3 regions of the Mesorhizobium sp. M7D.F.Ca.US.005.01.1.1 genome follow, and region 1 is predicted to be linked to each of the others. Evidence: predicted binding sites of a transcription regulator. Region 1 holds the regulator's gene; each other region holds the start of a gene.

Evidence for each region. Region 1 encodes LexA, which represses DNA repair genes until DNA is damaged. Its sites were predicted from a motif close to TGTTCNNNNTGTGTTCNG; they were not measured.
Region 2: a site for LexA is predicted at 3,132-3,149, ahead of EJ076_RS14665 (PA0069 family radical SAM protein). Genes of this name have one in related genera too.
Region 3: a site for LexA is predicted at 3,266-3,283, ahead of EJ076_RS04755 (YifB family Mg chelatase-like AAA ATPase). Genes of this name have one in related genera too.

The regions. Positions count from the first base shown of each region.
Region 1 covers NZ_CP034453.1:4,237,094-4,241,937, reverse strand. The annotation lists gene kynA (tryptophan 2,3-dioxygenase) at 1-346, shown strand, start outside; gene kynU (kynureninase) at 424-1,671, shown strand; gene lexA (transcriptional repressor LexA) at 2,109-2,846, shown strand; gene EJ076_RS20260 (ComEC/Rec2 family competence protein) at 2,840-4,844, opposite strand, start outside.
Region 2 covers NZ_CP034453.1:3,079,427-3,084,270, forward strand. The annotation lists gene EJ076_RS14650 (F0F1 ATP synthase subunit B) at 1-306, shown strand, start outside; gene EJ076_RS14655 (F0F1 ATP synthase subunit B) at 317-808, shown strand; gene EJ076_RS14660 (ribonuclease HII) at 1,053-1,748, opposite strand; gene EJ076_RS14665 (PA0069 family radical SAM protein) at 1,903-3,057, opposite strand; gene EJ076_RS14670 (glycosyltransferase) at 3,208-3,732, shown strand; gene EJ076_RS14675 (hypothetical protein) at 3,878-4,844, shown strand, end outside.
Region 3 covers NZ_CP034453.1:988,421-993,264, forward strand. The annotation lists gene EJ076_RS04745 (malate synthase G) at 1-707, shown strand, start outside; gene EJ076_RS04750 (J domain-containing protein) at 758-1,297, opposite strand; gene EJ076_RS04755 (YifB family Mg chelatase-like AAA ATPase) at 1,643-3,175, opposite strand; gene gshB (glutathione synthase) at 3,358-4,299, opposite strand; gene EJ076_RS35095 (hypothetical protein) at 4,550-4,696, shown strand; gene EJ076_RS04765 (GtrA family protein) at 4,693-4,844, shown strand, end outside.

The sequences.
Region 1 (4,844 bases):
CTACGACGAAGCGCTGCTGCTTCTGGCGCGCAACGGATTCGACATCGGCACTGATGCCAGGCGCACGGACTGGCGTGAAACGCGAACCGAAAATGAAGAGGTTCTGGTCGCCTGGCAGACCATTTACCGTGATCCGCAGCGTTACTGGATGTTCTACGAACTGGCCGAGAAGCTGGTCGACTTCGAGGACTATTTCCGCCGGTGGCGCTTCAACCACGTCACCACGGTCGAGCGCATCATCGGCCTGAAACGCGGCACCGGCGGCACGTCGGGTGCTTCGTATCTCAAGAAGATGCTCGAGGTCGTGCTGTTCCCGGAGTTGTGGACGGTCCGCACCCGGCTCTGACATCATCGAAATGAAAACAAGCTCACTGAGGGGACGCTCTGTGGCGGAAAACCTTCGCGAACAACCGAGGACTGACCATGGGTGGAATTCCTGATCTCGCTGCAATCGAAGCGATGGATGCCACGGATCCGCTGCGTGCCATGCGCCATCGTTTCATTCTGCCGGAAGGCGTGATCTATCTCGACGGCAATTCACTTGGGGCAGCGTCTCATGCCGTTTTTGGCGAGCTGCAGCAGGCGGCGACCCAGGAATGGGCCCAGGGTCTCATCCGGGCCTGGAATACAGCCGGATGGTTCGAGATGCCGATCGAACTCGGTGACCAGCTCGGGCGCCTGATAGGAGCCGGGGCCGGCCAGACCGTCGTCTGCGACACGACGTCGACCAACATCTACAAGGTGTTGCATGCGGCGCTGGAGATGCGGCCCGGCCGGTTGGCCATCGTCGCCGAGGGCGACAGTTTTCCCACCGACCTGTACATCGCCGAAGGCGTGGCCTCGACCCGGGATGGCGTCCTGCTGCGCCTCGCGGGCGTCGACGCGCCAACCATCGAAGAACTGATCGACGAAAGCGTCGCGGTGGTGCTGGTCAACCACGTCAATTACAAATCGGGTGAACTGCGCGACATGGCGGCGCTGACGCGTAAGGCTCATGCGGCCGGAGCGCTGGTCGTCTGGGATCTATGCCACACCGCCGGCGCTCTGCCGGTCGAGCTCGATCACGCAAATGCCGACTTCGCCATCGGCTGCACCTACAAGTACCTCAACGGCGGTCCGGGCGCGCCGGCCTTCATCTATGCCGCCCGGCGCCACCACGGCGAGATCAGCCAGCCACTCAGCGGCTGGTGGGGGCATGCGCGGCCCTTTGCCTTCGAACAGGGTTACGTGGCCGGCACCGGTATCCGCCGCTTTCTGTGCGGCACGCAGCCGGTCCTGTCGATGCGGGCGCTCAAGGGTGCGCTTGCCATCTGGAACGACGTCGACATGGCGGCATTGCGAAAGAAAAGCGTCGCGCTGACCGAACTGTTCATCCAGCTCGTCGAAGCAAAGTGCGGCGCCTATGGTCTCACGCTGGAGACCACCCGCGACACGACCAGCCGCGGCAGCCAGGTGTCGTTCCTTCACGATCATGGCTATCAAATCATGCGGGCGCTGATCGAGCGTGGCGTGATCGGTGATTTCCGCGCGCCATCGACCATCCGTTTCGGCTTCACGCCGCTCTATGTCGGCTACAAGGATGTGTGGCTGGCGGTCGAGGTGCTGGAAGACATTCTGCGCACGGGTGCATGGAAGGACCAGCGTTTCGCCGTCAAGGAGGCCGTTACCTAACGCAGCCGTCTCGACGATCTGTTGTCATAGACTCTCCCCTTGGTCGGATGACGAAGAGACGAATTTCCAGCTCGCACATGCGTTCGTTGCTGGTGGCCAGTGCAGGCTACAATAATTAACCAAGGTTGGCGTTTTGGCTTCGTTTCGTTCACGGCAAACGAAAGCTGGAAAGCCCACCGTCGAGGGGCCTGTCGGCAGCCATGCCAGGCCTGATCTCGGGATGGGCCACAGGCTATTAACCATAACAATTTCAATGTCGGAAAGCGCACTGCGACGGCATGCAGGCGTCGACGAGATCCGCTTGCAACCGCGGAATAATTTCCGCCACCTTAACAAATTCATTAAACTTTAAACGGTTGCAGAACACAACTGGAACAGATAGTGTTTGTTCTGGGTTTGTTTTTCTGATTCTGGTTTCAGGTACCCTGGGGGCCGCCATGCTGACGCGCAAGCAACACGAACTGCTGATGTTCATCCATGAACGCCTGAAGGAAAGCGGCATTCCGCCATCCTTCGATGAGATGAAGGAGGCGCTCGATCTTGCCTCCAAATCCGGGATTCACCGGCTGATTACGGCACTGGAGGAGCGCGGCTTCATTCGCCGGCTGCCCAACCGGGCACGCGCGCTGGAAGTGCTGCGGCTGCCGGATTCGATCGCGCCCGGCCTCAACGCGGCAAAAAAATTCTCGCCAAGCGTCATCCAGGGCAGTCTTGGTCAAGGCGGCCTTGGCCGGCAGATCAAGCCGGCGCTTTCGCGGATGTCTTCGGCCGGCAATGACGACGACGTGGTCTCCGCGGTGTCGATCCCGGTGATGGGCCGCATCGCTGCCGGTGTGCCGATCGACGCCATTCAGCATCAGACGCATTCGATCTCGGTGCCGCCGGACATGATCATGGGCGGCGAGCACTATGCGCTGGAGGTCAAGGGCGACTCGATGATCGAGGCCGGCATTTTCGACGGCGACACCGTCATCATCCGCAATGCCGACACGGCGAGCCCCGGCGAAATCATCGTGGCGCTGGTCGATGAAGAGGAAGCGACGCTGAAGCGGTTCCGCCGCAAGGGCGCCTCGATTGCTCTCGAAGCCGCCAATCCGGCCTATGAAACCCGTATTTTCGGGCCGGACAGGGTCAAGGTGCAAGGCAAGCTCGTCGGCCTGATCCGCCGCTACTGAGGCAGCTGCGGTTTAACCACTGGCTTCTCGGGTCTCTTGAAGGGCGGCAGTCCCCTCGCCTCGCGTGAGAATTTGCGTTGTTCATGCCAAGGCCGGTAGGGCCTGTCCACCGCGAAGCTGACGGTTGCCGGCGCGGTCGCCGACTGGCGATCGAAGAAGACGGCAGCACTGCCTTTGCGAGCCAGTTGTCGCTTGGTGATGACGAGAACCAGCGGATCGTGACAAGCGTCATAGGCCGTCGCGTCATTGATTACGATCAGCCCGGCGAAGCCGCAGGCTTTCCACGTGTCCTTGCGATCCTCGACATAAGCAATGATCGCGCCGGACGTGTGCTTGGCGAGACAAACGCCTGACGTGCAATAGAACGGCGATCCCGGCGGCAGTTCCGGGGCATCCGCGATCTCGAATTGTGCGTCTCCTTGGGTGAAGACTTCCGGCACGACGATGGTTTCGGATGTCAGTGCGCGCTTCCAGTTGTCGACGGTGAATTCGTTCGGCCGTGCGCGGCTGACGGCGAACTCGCCGCCGCCGATCGGCAACGCAACCAGTCGAGCGTCCTCGGAGATCAGCACGTCGGGTGTGCGCGTATCCGAAACGGTCAGCAGGCCGGCAAGCGCGAAGGGAAGAGCGGCGAGCCGCAGCCATGTCGTCGCCATCGTCGCGATGACCAGGGCAATCGCCACCAGCAGGACAGACTGCTGCGAAATCAATCCGACTCCATCGACGGGCGAACGCTCGGAAATCCATCCGGACATGGCGATCATCGCGGTCAGGCCCTTGCCCATCACATAAAGGAATGGACCATCGGCGCCGAAGGGCATCGCCAGCGCACTGAGGACGGCGAAAGGCATGACAACTAGTGACACGATTGGCATGATGGCCAGATTGGCGAACAGGCTTAGCGGCGACACACGCTGAAAATGCCAGATAGCAAACAGCGCCGTGGCGCCGCCGGCGATGATGGATGTCATGGCCAAGCCGCCCGCCGCCAGCAGGAATTTTCGCGTCAGGAAGCCGGGCAAGGATCGCTTCGGCGGCGGCGGTCTGGTTTTCCCCGCGCGATGATCCGACCAGCCGGCATAGGCGCCGACAAGTGCTGCGGTTGCCGCGAAGGACATCTGGAAGCTCGGGCCGACCACCTCGTGCGGCGACACCACGATGACGGCGATCGCCGAGATCGCCAGATTGCGCATGGTGAGTGCCGCCCGATCGAACAGAACGGCAATCAGCATCACCGCCAGCATGATGAAGCTGCGCTCGGCGGCAACGACGACGCCAGAGATGATGAGATAGGCAGCGATCGAGAACAGTGCCGCGGCGGCGGCATATTTCTTGACCGGACGACGCGCGGAAAAGTCGGGAAACAAGGCGAAGGCGCCGCGCAGCAGACCCATGATGGTGCCGGCGACCAGCGCCATGTGCAGTCCTGAAATGGAGATGATGTGGTAGATGCCGGTACGCCGCATCGCTTCATTGATTTCATCGGGAATGCCGGCGCGCACGCCGACGATCAGCGCCGCGGCGATCTCACCTTCGGCGCCACCAATGCTGGCCCTGATGTGGTCGGCAATCGCTTCTCGGGCATTTTCTACGCTTGAGGAAAGGCGGGCCGATAGCGGCATGTCGCCGTCATCGGTGACGACAAGCTTTGGATTGCCGAGAAAGAACCCGCTGCCGCCGATGCCGGCGAAATAACTGTCAAAGGAGAAGTCGTAGCTTTCCGGCCGCACCGGACCGGTCGGCGGCAACAACTTGGCATATCCAATGATCAGGGATCCGGCTGTCATGTCTGCCGGGATCTTGCGTGCCGAAAGCCGCACCCGCTCCGGCATATAGCGCAATTTCGGCCTTGCGGTCGAAGTCACGTCGATGGTCAGCCGGATGCGGCCGCTCTCCATCTGGTCGATCGAGACGACTCGGCCGGTCACCTGCGTCGAGATTTCCGACCCCAGCATCTGCGTGCCCGCGCGCCACGTTTCGACCTTTGCGGCGAGTAGC
Region 2 (4,844 bases), 1.2 Mb from region 1:
GCCGACGCCGCCGTTGCTGCTTACGAGCAGGAACTGGCGGAAGCCAAGACCAAGGCCAACGCGATCGGCCAGCAGGCTAACGATGCGGCCAAGGCCGAGGCCGAGACCGCACGCAAGAAGGTTGAGGCCGCGCTCGACGCGAAGCTTGGCGAGGCCGAAGCCCGCATTTCTTCCATCAAGGCCAATGCCATGAAGGAAGTCGGCAGCATCGCCGAGGATACCGCTTCGGCGATCGTCGAGGCCCTGGTCGGCGGCAAGGCCAGCAAGGCCGAGATCGCGGCCGCGGTCAAATCCGTGGCCCGGTGAGGAGCGCATCATGGATTACACATCTCTCGCGACGCTCTGGGCCACAATAGCCCTCATCATTTTCCTGGGCGTTGCCGTCTATATCAAGGTGCCTGGCATGATCGCCAAGGCGCTCGACGCCCGCGCCGCCAGGATCAGCAATGAGCTGGACGAAGCGCGCCGCCTGCGCGAGGAGGCCCAGCAGCTGCTCGGTCAGTATCAGCGCAAGCGCAAGGAAGCCGAGCAGGAGGCCGCCGACATCGTCGCCGCCGCCAAGCGCGAGGCCGATATGCTTGCCGCCGACGCGCACAAGAAGACCGAGGACTATGTCGTCAGGCGCACAGCGCTTGCCGAACAGAAGATCGGCCAGGCCGAGCGTGACGCCATCAGCGAAGTCCGCGCCAGCGCCGTCGATATCGCCGTCGAGGCAGCGCGCACGCTGCTCGCCGGCAAGATCGACGCCAAGGCCGGTGCCGACCTGTTCAAGGCTTCGCTCGCGGACGTGAAGTCGAAGCTGAACTGAGCGGTTCTCAAGCCGCCGACATGGAGCCGCCCGGGCAACCTGGCGGCTTTTTTGTTTGTCTGCGCGGATAATCTCCCCCCTCGAGGGAGAGATGTCGCCGAAGGCGACAGAGGGGGTCGCTTCGACTGGGCGCGACGCCATCTCGCAGACAAGAAGGGCGCCAGCGCTTCACGCGCGACGACCCCCTCTGGCCTGCCGGCCATCTCCCCCTCGAGGGGGGAGATTAGCTGCCATCGCCGTCGGCTCACTCCAGTCCGACGAAGCTCTCTTCGTCATTGACCTCAGCCCCGCCCAATCTGAACGGCGCAAACGACACGCGGTGCAGCCGCGCCACCGGGCCATGCGCCTCGATTGCCGTGCGATGGCGGACCGTGGCGTAGCCCATGTGGACTTCGAAGCCGTAGCGGTCGTGATGGTTGCCGCAGCCGCACATCATGCGGTCGCGCATCACCTTGGCGACGATCGAGGCGGCGGCGATCGACTGCGAACGCTGGTCGCCCTTGATCAGCGCGCGCCCTTCACAAGGCAGCCCCGGCGGCACGTCGCGTCCGTCGGCAAGGGCGAGCTTCGGTTGAACCGACAGCCCAACCAGCGCGCGGCGCATGGCTTCGAGACTTGCCTTGAGGATGTTGCTGCCGTCGATGCCCTCGGCGCTGATGGAGGCCATGGAAATCGCCTGCGCGGAGCCGAGAATGCGCAGGAACAGCGCTTCGCGCTGCAAATGGCTGAGCCGCTTGGAATCGTCGAGACCGTCCGGAATGTTGGCGGGGTCGAGCACCACCGCCGCCGCGACCACCGGCCCGGCGAGCGGCCCACGGCCGGCCTCATCCATCCCGGCGACTGGCCACAGCCCGTCCACCATCGCCTTCGTCTCGAAGGAGAAGTCAGGTTTCTCGATGATCTCAAAGAGAAGCGGAGAATCGGAACGCGCGCGAGCCATGTTGCGGCGAGGTTCGCATCGGCTCCGATTCTCCGCAAGTCCCTCCGGGTCGGGTGGGGCGCCGGACCGGGAGGGCACCGTCTGCAGGCCGGGGCAGGCCGGACGGGATTCTTGCGCTCTGCGACAGATCAGACCGCCGCGGTGAAGTGCATTCTCAAAGCAGCGTCAGCTGCAATTGATCCTTGGCAGCGGCAACGAACTGGTCGGTCCGCAGCGTGCGCCGTTCGGCATTGAGGCCGAGCCGCTTGGCGGTGATCTCGAAGCGCCGGCCGATCTGCCAAGCATAGGGACCGGCGCCCTTCATGCGCTTGCCCCATTCCGAATCGTAGTCCTTGCCGTCGCGCATCGAACGGATCAGCGACATCACGTGGCGGTAGCGATCAGGATAATGACGCAGCAGCCAGTCCTTGAAGATCGGGCTGACTTCCAGGGGCAGGCGCAGCACGACATAGCCTGCCTCACGGGCGCCGGCGGCACGTGCCGAATCGAGGATGCGTTCCATCTCCTGGTCGGTCAGGCCGGGGATGATCGGCGCCACCATGACCGAAGCCGGAATGCCGGCATCCGAAAGCTGCCGGATCGCCTCCAGCCGCTTGGTCGGCGTCGATGCGCGCGGCTCCATCGTTCTGGCCAGCATCCGGTCCAATGTCGTCACCGACAACGCCACCTTGGCGAGCCCCCGTTCGGCCATGCGCGACAGGATATCGATGTCGCGCGTCACCAAAGCGGATTTTGTCACGATGCCGACCGGATGGCCGCGCGCCTCCAGCACTTCGAGGATCTCGCGCATGATCCGGTATTGCTTCTCGATCGGCTGGTAGGGGTCGGTGTTGGTGCCGATGGCGATGGTGCGCGGCTGGTAGCCCTCCTTCGACAGCTCCTTGTCGAGCAAGCGCGCCGCATCCGGCTTGGCGAACAGCTTGGATTCGAAATCGAGGCCCGGCGACAGTCCCATGAAGGAGTGCGTCGGCCGGGCAAAGCAGTAGACACAACCATGTTCGCAGCCGCGATAGGGGTTGATCGAACGGTCGAAGGAGATGTCAGGCGATTCGTTGCGGGTGATGATGGTGCGCGGCTTCTCGACCTGCACTTCGGTCTTGAAGGGCGGCAGTTCTTCCAGCGAGTTCCAACCATCGTCGAAAACATGCCGGCTCACCGGCTCGAATCGCCCGGACGGATTGATGCCCGCCGACCGGCCGCGGTTGCGATCCGGACGGACACGCACGCCACTCTGCTCGATCATCGCATTGGCCATCTCGGCTCTTCCTGCTCCGAAAGCTGCAATGTCGGCGCGCACGATCTGTTCCATCTTCGCCCGCTCCCAGGGACTGTCCATGTTGTGTCGAATCGCTCTGTTCATGAAATTATTCCTATTTTGTCGAAGAGAACAAAGCAAGAACTTTTTATGGTGCGCTGCAATAACTGGCGCTGTGTCGCGCTTTCCGCTATTCGGCTAATGATGCTCAGTGTTCTCATCGAAACCCGCAATGACGAGGAAGGCCTTACCCGTACGCTCGCCTCGCTGATTGGCGGCGCGGTCGAGGGCGTCGTGCGTGAAGTCATCGTCTGTGACACGGGCTCCACCGACCAGACACATCGTGTGGCCGAACATGCCGGCTGTCAGTACGTGACTGGTGGCGTCGCTGTCGGCATCCGCCAGGCCAAGGGGGACTGGCTGCTGCTACTGGAGCCTGGCGCGCGGCTGGTGGAGGGCTGGATCGACGTGGTCGTCGACCACACAGCCAGGCAAACCATGGCGGCACGGTTTTCGCGGGCGCGCGGCAGCCGCACGCCGTTCCTGGCGCGCGTCTTTTCGGGAAACCGTGCCTTGGCCGACGGATTGCTGATCAGCAAGCGTCAGGTCGCGGCCTCGGCCAAGAGTGCCGGCAGCGCCGAGGCCATTGCTCGCGGCCTCGCGACAAAGCGGCTCGACGCCGAAATCTGGGTGGCGCCGGTAAAGCAGAAGCATCGCTCCCCGACATGATTTTTTGCAGCTGCTCTCTCCATTGTGCATTGCACAAAATCTGGCGCGGGGTTAGTTTCCATCCCAAGCGGTGAATTGGGTTTGGGTCATGCCGAGTGGTGAACACCGATGCGGCATCGGTGACGCTCTCATAGCCGAGGACCCGATGAACCTTTCACCCCCCGACAATTCCGGTGCGGCCAGTCTCGAGGCCATTGCGCGCAACGGCAGCCTGCTGCGGCGTATCGCGGTGCGCATTCCGACCTATCTCAAGGATCTTCGCGAAAACCCAGCCTGGCTGCCGATGTTCATGCTGGCGCGCACCATGCCTGGACGCCGCATGCATTGGCTGGGCGCAAAACGCGCTCAGCCGGTCGTCAATGCGGTGGACACGATGTTTGCCGGCGCCGAACGGGAAGCCGTGGTCGAAGCGCTGCGCTCCGACGGGCTGTTTTCGGGCCTGGTCCTACCGCCTGATATCCATGAGGAGATCGCAGACTTCGCCGGGCGCACGCCTTGCTTCGGCAATTTCGACCGCCGTCTCGAATTCATGCCGGGCGAACATGCCGAGGCTGAAAAGCGCTTCGGCCGCTCGCTGCTCAGTGGGCATTTTTTCGAGCGCATACTCGACTGCCAGGCGGCACTCGCCATCCAGCGCGATCCGCTGCTTCTGGACATTGCCGCGCACTATCTCGGCGGCCAGGCCAAACTGATCACGACGCGGGTGTGGTGGAGTTTCCCGACGGGCGCCGCTTCGGATGCCGACAAGAATCTCGCCTCGCTCGGCAAGTATCATTTCGACCTCGACGACTGGCGCATGCTGAAATTCTTTTTCTATCTCAAGCCGGTCGATGCGGACACCGGCCCGCATGTCTATGTCAAAGGCAGTCACAAGCGCCGCAGCCTCAAGCATCAGCTCACCCTCTTGGTCGGCCATCCCGCGCAAGAGGTTCTGGATGTCTATGGCGAGCAGAGCCCGGTGACATTGACTGGAGAAGCAGGCCTCGGCTTCGTCGAGGATCCGTTCGGCTTCCACATGGGCACCGTGCCGGCGCGCACGCCGCGGCTGATGATGGAGGTCGGCTTCGGCGTATCGCCGCCGTCGCGCCGGCGATTCCATGGCGAGCCGGTCA
Region 3 (4,844 bases), 3.2 Mb from region 1:
ACGAGGCGTGGAATGTCGACACCGGGCTGGAATGCGGGCTGGCGGGCCATGCCCAGATCGGCAAGGGCATGTGGGCGATGCCGGATCTGATGGCGGCGATGCTGGAACAGAAGATCGCCCATCCCAAGGCCGGCGCCAACACCGCCTGGGTGCCGTCGCCGACGGCGGCGACGCTGCACGCCACCCACTATCACAAGGTCGACGTCCATGCCGTGCAGGCCGCGCTGAAGAGCCGGCCGAAGGCGAAGCTCGACGATATCCTGTCGGTGCCGGTCGCGGTCAGGCCGAACTGGACTCCCGACGAGATCCAGCGCGAACTCGACAACAACGCGCAAGGCATCTTGGGCTATGTCGTGCGCTGGATCGACCAGGGCGTCGGTTGCTCAAAGGTGCCTGACATCAACGACGTCGGCCTGATGGAAGACCGCGCCACGCTGCGCATCTCCTCGCAGCACATCGCCAACTGGCTGCACCACGACGTCTGCTCGCGCATCCAGGTGATGGATTCCCTGCGGCGCATGGCGGCCATCGTCGACCTGCAGAATGTTGGCGACCCGCTCTACCAGCCGATGGCGGCCGATTTCGACAACTCGATCGCCTTCCAGGCGGCCTGCGACCTGGTCTTCAAGGGCCGTGTCCAGCCCAACGGCTACACCGAACCGGTGCTGCACGCGCGCAGGCTGGAACTGAAGGCGCAGCAGGGCTGAAGAGGCATGGCGGCGGGTCTTCGACCTGGCTTCCGGCGAGAGATAAGGCGTTAGGAAGCTGTATGGTCTAGCAGCCGAATGGTGGGATCGCGACGGTATTCGGAATTGGCGCGGTCGACGCCTTCCACCGTAATCGCGATCGTCCCGTTTTCCACTCTTGCTATCCAGCCTTTCGCTTTCAGATACCAGAGATGAAACTCGAGATGTTCTCGCGGACAGCCTGACAGTCGTTCGAGCTCTACATCTCCGATCCCAGGATCGGTGACGTCGTGGCGGCGCTTTGCGTAAAGCAGCGACAGCAGTTTGGCCTGGATCACAGCATCCCGCTCGATGCCTTTGGTGTTGCTGGCTTCCTCGGTCAACTCGCGGCGAAGGCCGGCATGGTCTCTGTACGCGATGTCGTATTGAGCGCGCTTGACCGGATCCTTGAGCGTATTGTGGGCTTCCACGATTTCGCTGAAGCGGGCTTCATCGCCAGTCTGTTGATTGTCTGGATGATAGCGCATCGCAAAATAGCGAAATATGCGCTCCAGCGTTTCCGAGTTGGCATTCGGGCTAACTTCCAAAACTTCGTAATAGTCAATGAACATAGCGGTACACCCTCAACCGCAATCATATTCGCATTGTCTAAATAAAGAACATCCAAAGCAGAAGCCCAGACTTAAGTCCGGCGTCGATAACGGCCACGCTTCTGGAAGAGGAAGAAAATGGCCGGCGCCCGTTCGGTGGGGGCCGTTGGGTGGTGAGGACGCCGGCCAAGCGGACAATCAAGTCCGCCGCACTGCAGAGATGGTCGATTCGTTGGGTGGCGGTTATGGCGTGATCGCGGAAGGCAACGTGGCAGGGTCAGCTTGTCGCGAGATCGCGTACTGCCAGATTTCGCCGGCAGGACCAAAACCCACAACCGCAAGCACGGCCATCAGCAGGCAGGTAACCTACGCCGCCTGCGCCACCCGCTCCGAACTCATCCGATAAGAAATCGCCTCGGCCAGATGGATGCGGCCGACGGTTTCGCTGGCGTCGAGATCGGCCAGTGTTCTCGCGACCTTCAACACGCGGTGGTAGGCCCGCGCCGAAAAGGCGAGCTTCTCGCTGGCGTCCTTGAGCAGCGACAGGCCGGCGGCGTCAGGCATGGCGATCTCCTCGATGACCGACGGCGCGCAATGCGCGTTGGTGGTGGCTCGGGTAGCGCCGAGCCGTTCGAAGCGTTCGCGCTGGATGGTGCGGGCACGCGCCACGCGCAGCGCCACATCGGCACTTTTCTCCGCCCGGTCCGGTCGGATCAGGTCGCTGGCCGAGACCGCCGGCACTTCGATCCTGAGATCGATGCGGTCGAGCAGCGGGCCTGAGATGCGCGCCTGGTAGTCGGTGCGGCAGCGGTCGCCGCGCAGGCAGCGATAGCCCGGCTCGCCGGCCATGCCGCATCGGCACGGGTTCATCGCCGCAACCAGCTGGATGCGCGCCGGGTAGGTGACGCGATGGTTGGCCCGCGCGATCATGCAGTCGCCGGTCTCCAGCGGCTGGCGCAGCGCATCGAGCGTCTGCGGCGTGAACTCGGGAAATTCGTCGAGGAACAGCACGCCGTGATGGGCGAGCGACACTTCGCCCGGCCGCGCGCGGATGCCACCGCCAACCATGGCCGCCATCGAGGCCGAATGGTGCGGCGCGCGGAACGGCCGCCGGTCGGTCAGCTTGCCTTCGCCGAGTTCGCCGGCCACCGAGGCGATCATCGACACTTCGAGCAGTTCCTTCGGCGCTAGCGGCGGAAGGATCGACGGCAGCCGCTGCGCCAGCATCGATTTTCCCGATCCCGGTGGCCCGATCATCAGCAAATTATGACCACCGGCGGCCGCCACTTCCAGCGCCCGCTTGGCGGTCTCCTGGCCCTTGATGTCGGCGAGATCGGGCAGGTCGCGCGCCGCGGCGTGGATGCCGGCTTCCGGCCGCGACAGCACCTGCGTGCCGCGGAAATGGTTGGCGATGGCGATCAGGCTGCGCGGCGCCAGGATGTCGAAATCCTTGCCCGCCCAGGCCGCTTCCGGCCCGCAGGCGAACGGGCAGATCAAGCCCTTGCCCTCGGCATTGGCGGCGATCGCCGCCGGCAAGGCGCCGGCGACAGCGGCAATCGTGCCGTCGAGCGACAATTCGCCCAGCACGACATAGCCGGCCAGCATGTCACCCGGAATGGCGCCCAGCGCCGCCATCAGGCCGAGCGCGATCGGCAGATCGTAATGGCTGCCTTCCTTGGGCAGGTCGGCGGGCGCCAGATTGACCGTGACCTTCTTTGACGGCATCGACAGGCCGGAAGCATGAAGTGCTGCCTGCACGCGCTCGCGGCTTTCGGCCACTGCCTTGTCGGCGAGGCCGACGATGTGCATGTTGACCTTGCCGGGCGCGATCATCACCTGTACGTCGACCGGCACGGCCTCGATGCCCTGGAAAGCGACCGTGCGAACCCGCGCCACCATTTTCCCACCCCGGATATGGGCTTGCCCCAGCCCGTGCGATCGGGCCAGGAACGGCCCTCGAGGAGACAATCACAATTCCTTGATCAAATCAAGAACATTACAGGAACACGTGAGCGTGTAGGTTGCAGCCGAATAGAGCTCGGTTGCAAAAGCGGAACATGGTTAAGACAAAATGAAAACGATCACTTCCGCTTGTCCTCGACCGCGTCCCAGAACAGGCTGGCGATGTCTGCGCCACCGAAGCGCTTGACCTCGCGCACGCCGGTCGGCGAGGTCACGTTGATCTCGGTCATATAGTCGCCGATGACGTCGATGCCGACGAGGATGAAGCCGCGCTCCTTCAGCGACGGTCCGATGCGGGCGCAGATCTCGCGCTCGCGTTCCGTTAGTTCGGTTTTTTCGGCGCGGCCGCCGACATGCATGTTGGAGCGGGAATCATGCTCGGCCGGCACCCGGTTGATGGCGCCGACCGGCTCGCCGTCGATCAGGATGATGCGCTTGTCGCCCTTGCGCACGTCCTTGAGGTAGCGCTGCACGATATAGGGTTCGCGGAACATCTGGCCGAACATTTCGAGCAGCGAGGCAAGGTTGCGGTCGGCCTCGTGCAGATGGAAGATGCCGGCGCCGCCATTGCCGTAGAGCGGCTTGACGATGATGTCGCCGAACTCCTTGCGGAAGGCGGCAACTTCGAGTGGATCCTTGGTGATCAGCGTGTCCGGCATCAGGTCGGAAAACTCGGTGACGAAGATCTTTTCCGGGCTGTTGCGCACCCAGGCCGGGTCGTTGACCACCAATGTCCCCGGATGGATGCGCTCCAGGATGTGCGTGGTGGTGATGTAGTTCATGTCGAAGGGCGGATCCTGGCGCAGCAGGACGACGTCCATTTCCGCGAGATCGGTGCGTACCTGCTCGCCCAGCGAATAATGGGCTCCCTTCTCGTCGCGCACCTGCATCTCCTCGATGCGGGCAAACACCTTGCCGTCGCGCAACGACAGCCGGTCGGGCGTGTAGTGGAACAGCTGATGGCCGCGCCGCTGCGCCTCCAGCGACAGCGCGAACGAGGTGTCGCCGGCGATCGACACGGTGGAGATGTGGTCCATCTGGACGGCGATTTTCAGCTTCATGGCGGGTCTCCGGCGGCTCGGATGGGCGACTGTCTTGCCTGTACAGGCTCACTGCCCGTCTGCCAATCGCGACATTTTGAAGATTGGCATCAGAAGTCGCAAACCCGAGCCAGCGTCCGATCTGCCCCGGCCATCTGGAAACAAGGCGAACAGCGCGTCATCGCTTTCTTAAGCCTAGCCGTGCAAAGGTAAGCCCCGAATGCGCCCGGCAGTGTTGATGCAGCCCCGGGCACTCGATGGAACAACGACCATGAACGCCGTCACCGCCATCCGCGCCGCCGCAACCAGACAGCTCGAACTCACAATCCTGATGCCATGCCCCAACGATGACTTACTGGTCGATGACCTACCGGCCGATGACTTGCCGGCCAACCAGCTGCCGGCGCGCGACGCATGAGCGAAGCATTGCCGGCCTTTGTCCAGACACGCCTGTTCCGATTCCTGACGGTCGGCGTCGGCGCCGCATTGCTGTTCTTCGTTCTGTCGTGGCTTCTGGTGTCGCTGGGCCTTTCGCCCTTCATCGGTAGTGTCGTCGCCTATGCGAT